2 regions of the Paenibacillus ottowii genome follow, and region 2 is predicted to be linked to the other one. Evidence: riboswitches for the same ligand, from Rfam matches in the RefSeq annotation. Region 2 holds a riboswitch; the other holds the start of a gene.

What was found. Region 2 has a riboswitch for cobalamin ahead of metE (5-methyltetrahydropteroyltriglutamate--homocysteine S-methyltransferase). Riboswitches for the same ligand answer to the same signal wherever they lie in the genome.
Region 1: it holds a riboswitch for cobalamin, as region 2 does, so the genes downstream of both, ACQQ6X_RS14975 (ABC transporter substrate-binding protein) here and metE (5-methyltetrahydropteroyltriglutamate--homocysteine S-methyltransferase) in region 2, are expected to answer to the same signal.

What each region holds. Positions count from the first base shown of each region.
Region 1 covers NZ_CP191577.1:3,225,205-3,229,932, reverse strand. The annotation lists gene ACQQ6X_RS14990 (nucleobase:cation symporter-2 family protein) at 1-314, shown strand, start outside; gene ACQQ6X_RS14985 (hypothetical protein) at 397-1,467, opposite strand; cobalamin riboswitch at 2,137-2,340, shown strand; gene ACQQ6X_RS14980 (hypothetical protein) at 2,298-2,435, shown strand; gene ACQQ6X_RS14975 (ABC transporter substrate-binding protein) at 2,558-4,141, shown strand; gene nikB (nickel ABC transporter permease) at 4,157-4,728, shown strand, end outside.
Region 2 covers NZ_CP191577.1:3,036,440-3,041,167, reverse strand. The annotation lists gene ACQQ6X_RS14120 (DUF6985 domain-containing protein) at 1-257, shown strand, start outside; gene metE (5-methyltetrahydropteroyltriglutamate--homocysteine S-methyltransferase) at 349-2,667, opposite strand; cobalamin riboswitch at 2,827-3,022, opposite strand; gene nrdG (anaerobic ribonucleoside-triphosphate reductase activating protein) at 3,218-3,715, opposite strand; gene ACQQ6X_RS14105 (anaerobic ribonucleoside triphosphate reductase) at 3,712-4,728, opposite strand, start outside.

The DNA of each region.
Region 1 (4,728 bases), 190 kb from region 2:
CTAACGCTGTGCTGGGCGGGGCGATGATCGTCATGTTTGGCTCAGTTGCTGCATCAGGCATGTCCATTTTGTCAGAAGTAGATCTGCGGAAGGAAAGCAACCTGTTGATCGCAGCATGCAGTATTGCTGTAGGTCTAGGCTCTGCCGTTCTGCCGCAAATGTTCGACCAACTGCCGAGCTTTGCCAAAATGCTGCTGCAAAACGGCATCGTATCGGGCTCGATTACGGCAATTGTCTTGAACATCGTTTTGACAAGAGAACAAAGAGAGTCAGCCCAAGGTGTAAATGTTTCGGAGGTTCCACAGAAGGTTTGACGAATAGGAAATAGATAAAAACAGCCGGAGAGAGGACGCAGCCTCTGTTCCGGCTGTTTGGCATGGAGTCGCCTAGAACGGGTTATTTATTAAGCAGCATAAAGTTATTGATAAAACCCTCTTTCTGTATGAAAATCGGGGTTTGAGTCTTCGAAGTGAAGTCATAATAGTACACGCCGCGTCCTTCCTCCTGATTTTTCAGGGAGGTGCTGCCTAAATAATAGACTCCCTTGCCGTCCGGGGACATATAGATGAAGCTGCGGGACGAAATGGGTAGTTCTAGTTTGGTACGTTTTCCGGTTGCAATATCGACAAGGCTATACTCAGGGTTGCCGTGATTAATGAAACGTGCAGTCACTAGGAGTAGTTGATCATTACTGCTGGATATTGATGATACTTCTTCATTTTTCAGTGTAATAACAGAACGTTCTTGCTTGGTGACGCTATTGATTTCTGTAACTTTGTTGTCCGGCGGGACCATAATAGTCTGTGTTCGGTTTGAGATTTCTCTTTGTTCATTTTGTTCCTTAGCTGAATAATTTGAACTGTAAATTGCTTTTTTAGCTGGATTATAGGTTATAGACCAAGTTTGTTCATCATGGTTTTCATCATGCATAAATTTCATGATACGCGTTGATTTATTGTAGAAAATAGTTTTAAGTGTCCGCTCTCCTTTTTTTACCGCAACCAGAACGAGGGAGCCATCCGGAGTAGTTGGTACGATATCATTGATGGCAAACAAATTATCGGTAAGCTGTTCGGTTTTTTTTGTATTCAAGTCGTACGAAAATAATTGGTCTCCCTTATCATCCACATCAGCAGAGTAATAAATTTTGTGATCAAGTAAGTACACCACAGAAAGTGGGTACTGGGAGGTATAGGGGACGTCGGCCAGCTTGGTCATTTTCTTACTGCTCAAATCGTACGTCATCACACGCATAACCATGCCTTGATCTGCATTTTTCCCATTCACATATTCTGTATAGGTCATGGATAGATATTGACCTTGTCCGACTGGAGTTGTCTTTTCGCCTGACTGGATTTGTTTGGGTGAAGTTGGTTCTGCTGATGGAGTAGAAGCTGGAGAGCAGGAAGATAACAGAGCTGGAACGAGCAAGGAAAGTATTAAAATGCGGTAGTTACTTGTTTTCAAAAGGAAACATCCTTTCTAACGATGAGAGATTTACTGTTATCTGACTAAGCAGTATTGCTGAAGTTAACTCTTAGGTTAGTTTATCTACTAGAAGAATTTGTTAGAGTGGTAGGAAGAGGCATGGTATAATCTAAACTATGGATTTTGAATAGTGGTGGATGTTTTCGGACCACGGTGCAGCTTCCCGAAAGGGGGTGAAGCCGATGGTCACACTTGTGTCGTGCTACGATGTGCTGCGTTGGGTGGTTACGTTACTAAGCCTGGTGTTTAGTATTCGTAAACTTTATCGATGGCTGCGTCGAAAATTTCGGAACAAGCGAAAACCCACCGCTTGATTAGGTTGGGGCCTAACGGTGGGTTTAGCTAAGCATTTAGCGCGCCGTGGTGATCCACAGCCTTTCAAATCCTAAGAGTCTTTGCCGTTGGCGCGGCGAAGACTCTTTTTTATTATATGGATACGGTGGATATCTCTATACCTAATTTTAGCACGTGAATTGCGTGCACGCAATGAATAGCCATGACTCAGATACTCACTATATCATTCAAATTTAAATTATTACGCTGCATTTGTTGACAAGCCAGAAGCAACAAAATAAGATAATCCTAAATCGTAATAAAAAGGAATAAAGGAAGAAAACAGGTGCGAGCCGGACAACTCTATGTACGGGGTTTCGTTGAGACGATGTAGATGGTTGTTGAACGTGTTCACTTAAAAGGGAAGTTCGGTAGATTCCGACACGGACCCGCCACTGTATACAGGCATCAGCAGGGTACTGCTGGAGCTTTCAGAACAGCCACTGGAACTGTGAAGAACCGGGAAGGCCTGAAAGATGAGCCTGAAGTCAGGAGACCTGCCTGTTTTGACATCACTGTTAGACCCACGGGATGCTGGGGAGGTGGTTAGACGTGCTACATACGGAATGTCTGGAACCGATCCGATCCCTTCTATGTTTTTGGAGTTGGCTTAGAGGTGAGTTTTGACATTTTATAATGAAAGCATTTCTGACTGCTGCTCATGTGGTCGGGAATGCTTTTTTTTTCGTTTTACGTAGGTTCATACGATTTAACCAGATAGAGGGGGAAATGTGGAATGATAAGCAATCGTAATAGGCGTTCGTGGTTTATATGTACAGGATTGGTGCTGCTGCTGACAGTTATGGCTCTATCGGGATGTGGCACAGCCACCAAGACGGAGGATCGGTCGGGCAAGGGTGAGAACTCTTCTGCACAACAGACTAAAGCAGATAAAAAGTTGGTGATGGCGTATACGTGGAAACCATCAGGGGTTGATCCGCATGGGGACAATAGCTGGGACGTGATGCGTTCTGGTGCTGGTGAGACACTGATTCGGTTGAATGAAAAGCTGGAGCCTGTGGCTTGGCTAGCCAAGGAATGGAAGCAGGAAAGTCCTACGGTCTGGACGTTCAGCTTGCAGGATAAGGTCACGTTTCATGACGGAAAAAGGATGGATGCAGCAAGTGTAAAAGCATCTTTGCTGCGCTCTATTGAGAAAAGCCATCTAGCAAAGGATTTACTTGATGTGAAGTCCATTGAGGCCAGCGGGCCGCTGACGCTAAAAATTACAACAAACCAGCCGAATGCAGCGCTGGCATCCAATCTGGCTGATCCCTCAACGATCGTGCTGGACGTGGCATCCATGAAAGATGAGCAGAGCTACCCTGCGATGACAGGTGCCTTTAAAATCAAAGCCTTCAACAAGGATCAGTCCCTGGTCGTCGAGCGTTATGACGGATATTGGGGTGAAAAGGCGCGATTGGCTGAAGCGACGATGAAATTCATTACAGACGGTAATTCGCGCCTGATGGCGCTGCAATCCGGTGAGGTGGATGTAGCGACGGATATTCCGGTAGATAACGCGGAGGTACTGAAAAAGGACGATAAGCTACAAGTGCTGTCGGCTCCGTCCTTGCGTACCCATATGATTGTATATAACATGGAATCGCCTATATTCAAGGATGTGACCAACCGTAAGGTGGTGGACAGTCTGATTCCGCGCGCATCCATTGTGAGCGCTGTTATGAGGGGTTTCGGTACGGAAGCAAGCAGTCCGTTTCCGAGTATTCTTTCTTTCGGAAAAGTTGAGCGTAAAGCGCTAGACGGAACGGCGGAGCAGCTGTTGACCAAGGATGGCTGGCAGAAAGATGCCCAAGGCACATGGTCCAAGCAGGGCAAGCCATTCGAGGTTACACTGCTGACTTTCCCTCAGCGTCCGGAGCTATCTGTTATGGCTGAAGTGATCCAGAGCCAATTGCTGAATGAGGGATTCCAGGTCAAGATTCGCAAGGTGGAAAATATCGATGAGGCATTGACCAAAAACGATTGGGATTTTGCTATGTACAGCATGCTCACGGCCCATACAGGGGAGCCGCAGTATTTTATGGACATGTTCTATTCCTCTACAAGTAAATCTAATGTAAGCCGCTATGTTTCCAAACCGCTGGAGAATATTCTTCACAGCCTGAAGCTGGCAAAGGATACCGCACAGCGAGATGCGGTAACACTGCAAGCGCTGAATATCATCAATACAGATTTGCCGCAGTCGTTTATTGTGCACCCTGACAATGTGTTTGGCGTGAAAAAAGGGGTAGAGGGCTTTACGCCGCATCCGATCGAGTATTACTACATTACAGCGCAATCCGATATTGCGGAATAACGAGCTACGTATCCTATGATCCGTTTTATACTGGAACGTGTGGCGCAGCTGCCCATCATTGTATTCATTGTATCCACGCTGACTTTTGTGTTGATGAGGCTGGCCCCTGGTGACCCTGCTACCATTTTGCTCACCGCGCATAATGTTCCTGCTTCAGAGGAGGCGTTAACGGCGCTGCGGGAAGAACTGGGCTTGAATGAGCCGCTTCATATTCAATATATGAACTGGCTGCGGGATGTGTTTACGGGACAATGGGGAACCTCGTATGTATCCAAGGAGTCGGTGCTCAACGAACTGTGGAGCAGACTGCCTGCTACGGTGGAGCTAGCTTTGGCTGGCTTTACCGTCATGACGGTGCTTACGCTTGGGATGGGGCTGGCCGCCTCGTTAAAGGTGAGCGGTCCACTGGACCGTCTGGGCAGGCTGTTCGCCTTGCTGGGATCGTCGATCCCTTCTTTTTGGCTTGGTTTTCTATTAATCTACCTATTTTCCGTTCACCTGGGCTGGCTCCCATCGATGGGAAGGGAGGACTGGACACATTTAATACTCCCGGCGCTGACGCTGGGTGCAGGATTGGGAACGGTGCA
Region 2 (4,728 bases):
TCGTGGAAAAGTATCGGAAGGCATACAGCTCATGGGGAGAGGACCCTAATGAGTATGCGCCTTATATGGAGCGACCAGAGCAATTGCTGGATCGAATACAGGCCGTATCTATATTGATTTCCGACTCATCGGAACAGGATGAACTATATTTGAATTTTAGCTGTTCCTGGGATCGAGAGCATGGCTTAGGCGTACACCTGAAACAGATGAAAATCAATCGTATTCAAGGTGCATATACATTATATGACTTGGAATAAATCCCTCTTCTGGTCTTGAGTATAAAGACCGGAAGAGGGAAGAGGATATGGTTAACAGAACAGGATGGCGTGAATAGATACAAAAAGAATACTAGTTGGATACAGACAGCGTGGCCCGGGCTGTTTGAGCGGCCTGTACCATTTGCCGCAATGCGGCAACAGACTCTTCTTTGGTGCGGGTTTTCAGACCACAGTCTGGATTAACCCAGAACAAATCCGACGGCAGCACACGCAAGGCGCGCTGGATCATGCTTAGCATTTCTGATACATCAGGAATGCGCGGACTGTGAATATCGTATACACCCAGACCGATGCCCTTGTCGTAAATCTGATCCTCAAAGCTAACAATCAGTTCTCCGTGGCTACGAGAGGTTTCGATAGAAATCACGTCAGCATCCATGTCTGAAATGGACTGGATCATATCCTGGAATTCGGAATAGCACATGTGTGTATGGATTTGGGTCGCAGGCTGAGCGGTGGCCGTGGTCACAAGGAAGGCTTGAACCGCCCAATCCAGATAGGCTTGCTGTTGTTCTTTTTTCAACGGAAGCCCTTCGCGAATTGCGGGTTCATCCACCTGAATCATGCGGATGCCCGCTTGTTCGAGCGCCTCTACCTCGGCCCGTAATGCCAGAGCCAACTGCAAAGCAACTTGCCTGCGTGGAATATCATTGCGTTCGAAGGACCAGTTTAGAATGGTCACAGGACCTGTAAGCATTCCTTTAACCGGCTTGGAGGTTAACGATTGGGCAAATGCCGTCTCCTCCACGGTCATAGGTTGATCGAACGACACATCTCCGTAAATAATTGGCGGTTTGACACAGCGGGAGCCGTAGGATTGCACCCATCCGTTCTGTGTAAAAGCAAAGCCCTTGAGCTTTTCGCCAAAAAACTCCACCATGTCAGTCCGCTCAAATTCCCCATGTACAAGCACATCAATGCCAATGTCCTCTTGAATATCAATCCATTCCTTGATCTGCTGTTGGATAAACGTCCGATATTGCTCGGCAGACCATTCACCTTTGCGATAGTGCAGACGGGCCTTGCGGATCTCGGCCGTTTGCGGGAAGCTGCCGATGGTCGTCGTAGGCAGTGGGGGCAGCTTCAGCTTGTTTTGCTGAATTACACGGCGCTCGGCGAAAGGAACGCTGCGTGACAGAGGCTCTTTTGCCAGCAGGTCGGCCAGATCGGCAGCTGTCTGTACCCTTGCCGCTGAGCTGTTGAAGCGGGCTACCGCCTCTGCACTTTGCTCAAGCTTGGCAAGTGCAGAGGAATCGTGCTGTGCAAGTGCAGCCGTCAAGAACGCGATTTCCTCCAGCTTTTCATCAGCAAAGGCTAGTGCATGCACCAGCTCTCGGTCCAGCTTGTGCTCTGCATCCAGACTGACCGGTACATGCAGCAAACTGCACGATGGCTGTACGATAAGCTGTGTGGCCGGGATCTGTTCTGCTAACTGGCTCAACAGTGCAGCCACGGCATTCAGGTCGCTGCGCCATATATTGCGACCGTCAATGACACCAGCACCCAGCGTTTTGCCTTTGGGGAAGCCATGCCGTGATATATGCTGAAGATTTTCACCATCATCGTATACAAAATCAAGACCCAGCCCTTGTACCGGAAGTTTAGTCAGACGCTCATAATGATCCAGGCTGCCAAAGTAGGTTTGCAGCATGATGTTCAAGGAGGGTGCAGCTTGGCTCAAAGCTTCATAGACCTCCTGAATTATTTCCAGATCCTCTACCGGGAATGAGGTGGTCAGGACAGGTTCATCGATTTGAACCCATTGGACGCCTTCTGCGGCTAGTTCCGACAGAACTTGGGCGTATAAAGGCAGGAAGGTTCGTATAATAGCGCCTAGATCCTTACGGTCATAGCCTTTGGATAAAACAACAAATGAATAGGGACCGATAAGAACCGGTTTACCGTTAATGCCTAACTCTTGCTTTGCTTCACGATAAGCCTGTAAGGGTTTATTTTCAGTCAGCACTGGAGCCGCGTCTGCCAATTCGGGAACGATATAGTGGTAATTCGTATTCATCCACTTGGTCATTTCACTGGCGGTAGCCCCTTTTTGCCCACGTGCGATCCCGAAATATACGGACAGAGGAACCGGACCTGCGGTACGATAATTGAACCGTTTGGGTACGAGACCGAACATCACGGATGTATCCAGCATGTGATCGTAATAGGAGAAGTCTCCGACAGGAATGAGATCAATGCCTTTATCACGTTGTTTGCTTAGATGCTCCAGACGCAATCTCTTCATCTCACGATGCAGTTCGCTTTCGTCAATACTGCCCTGCCAGAAGCGTTCCAGTGCTTTCTTCCATTCCCGATTCCCACCGATACGCGGATAACCCAGATTACTGCTAATTAAACCGGACAATGAAGGCTGTTCATTAATAGACATGCATTATTCCTCCTAACGGGTAGCCAGCTTATTTTTACGTACCAAAAAAGGCATTCTGTCCCCTAAAGCTAAAAATAAGTAAGGGAAAGAATGCCTCCGCGATTAAAATTCAAAAATACGGCGACTGCTCTTAACACCTCCCTATCTTCCGTAGGTACTGCGATGTTGTTAAAATAGGCAGGTCTCCTGACTTACGGATCATGACGTTCAGCATCCCTTCCCGGTCTGTGGACCAGTGGGTGTTAATCAGCTGAACATTCCCCGTTTACAGTGGCGGGACCGTCCCGGATTTGCACCGGCTTCCCTTTTAAGTCTGAGCTGGATTAGAACAGACACCTATTTCCAAGCTATGCGATTAGGTATGACGAATATTTATGCACCTCGTATACTTGTTCACCATCATAAGTGAAACTCACAGGATGTGCAATAGAAACCGTAATCGAAATGAGTGTGGAATCAGTTAGATATATCAAAAAAAGACAAGCCCAACTCATCGTGGAATCTTGTCTTTTTTGCATTATAGGGCATCTTGTTAAGTAGCACTTCGCCTCTAAGCTAATGAAACGGTGTAACCTGCTTGTACACTGGCTTTCACATCTACCAGACGCTGATTACGACTGCCCCGAAAGGGGAGGGTCAGGTCTTTTTGCTGTTCAACAAAACGACCGTCCACAATCACATCACACAAAAGAGCTAGCTCTTGTCGTTCCTGATCCATGAGCAGATCCTCGTAAACAAAGCCCGTATAGGCCCATACAGTTCGGTCCGGACAAGCCGTGCGGAAGTCACGCACAAATTGCGAACATTCTGCTGCTGAGAAAAAAGGGTCTCCCCCGCAGAGAGTCAATCCATCCAACAACGGGTTATCCATCATATCACGGATGACCTCCTGTTGACGCTCGGGCGTGAATGGCTCCCCTGCGCGAAAGCTCCATGAAGCTGGGTTAAAGCAGCCAGGACAGGCATGGCGGCAACCGCTAATGAATACAACGGTGCGCAGGCCGTATCCTTCATTTAGAGATTCCGGAATATAGCCGCACAAATTCACTTATGCTTCACCCGATCGCGAACTTCGGCTTGCTTGGCAGCATTGAAACGAACCGTATAATCTCCTGTCAGATATCCGGTTACCCGACGCAAACGCTGAAAGTGCGTGTGTTCCTCATCTGTGCCGCATTGAGGACAGCTTGTCCCGATAATTCCTTCATAGCCGCATTCCGTACAACGATCCACCGGATGGTTGATGGAGAAGTAGCCGATGTTCTGATGCAGCGCGTACTGAACAATTTTAAGAAACGCATCCGGGTTATTGCGCGCATTACCGTCCAGCTCGATGTATGAAATTGCACCAGCATTACATAGATTATGAAACGGAGCCTCCAAGCTGATTTTGCGAGCAGCAGGGAGCTTGTAATACACCGGAATGTGGAAGGAATTCGTGTAATATTCCCGGTCATTGACCTCAGGGATAATTCCGAAGTCACGTTGATCCAGCAATGTGAACTTGCCCGACAGACCTTCGGCAGGCGTCGCGAACAGTGTAATATTTAGATTGTAGTGTTCACTCATTCGATCACAATACATGCGCATGGAAGTGATGATTCGCTGTGCTTCACGGTATACAGCATCATCTTCCCCGTGGTGTTTTCCATATAATGCTTTCATGCACTCAGCCAGCCCGATAAAACCAATCGAAAGTGTACCGTGCTTTAGGAGGCTTCCTACCTTCTCATCAGGTTCCAGTTTTTCTCCGCCTTCCCATACTCCTTCGCGCATCATAAAGTCCGAAGCTTTGGCTGGCTGGCTGGTCTGGATATGATAGCGATGAATTAGACCGTCTACTGCAATTCGCATAACCTCTTCTAATTTTGCATCAAAGCGATCCCGGTCAGGTGTCAGACGCTTGCCTGTACAAATGCCATATTCAATCCCGAGCCGCACCAGATTAATGGTATTAAATGAGAGATTGCCTTTGCCGCTCTGACGGTTTCTGCCGAAACGGTCAGAAATGGTGCGGGTACGGCAGCCCATCGTGGCAATGATGGTATCCGGGTCATCTGC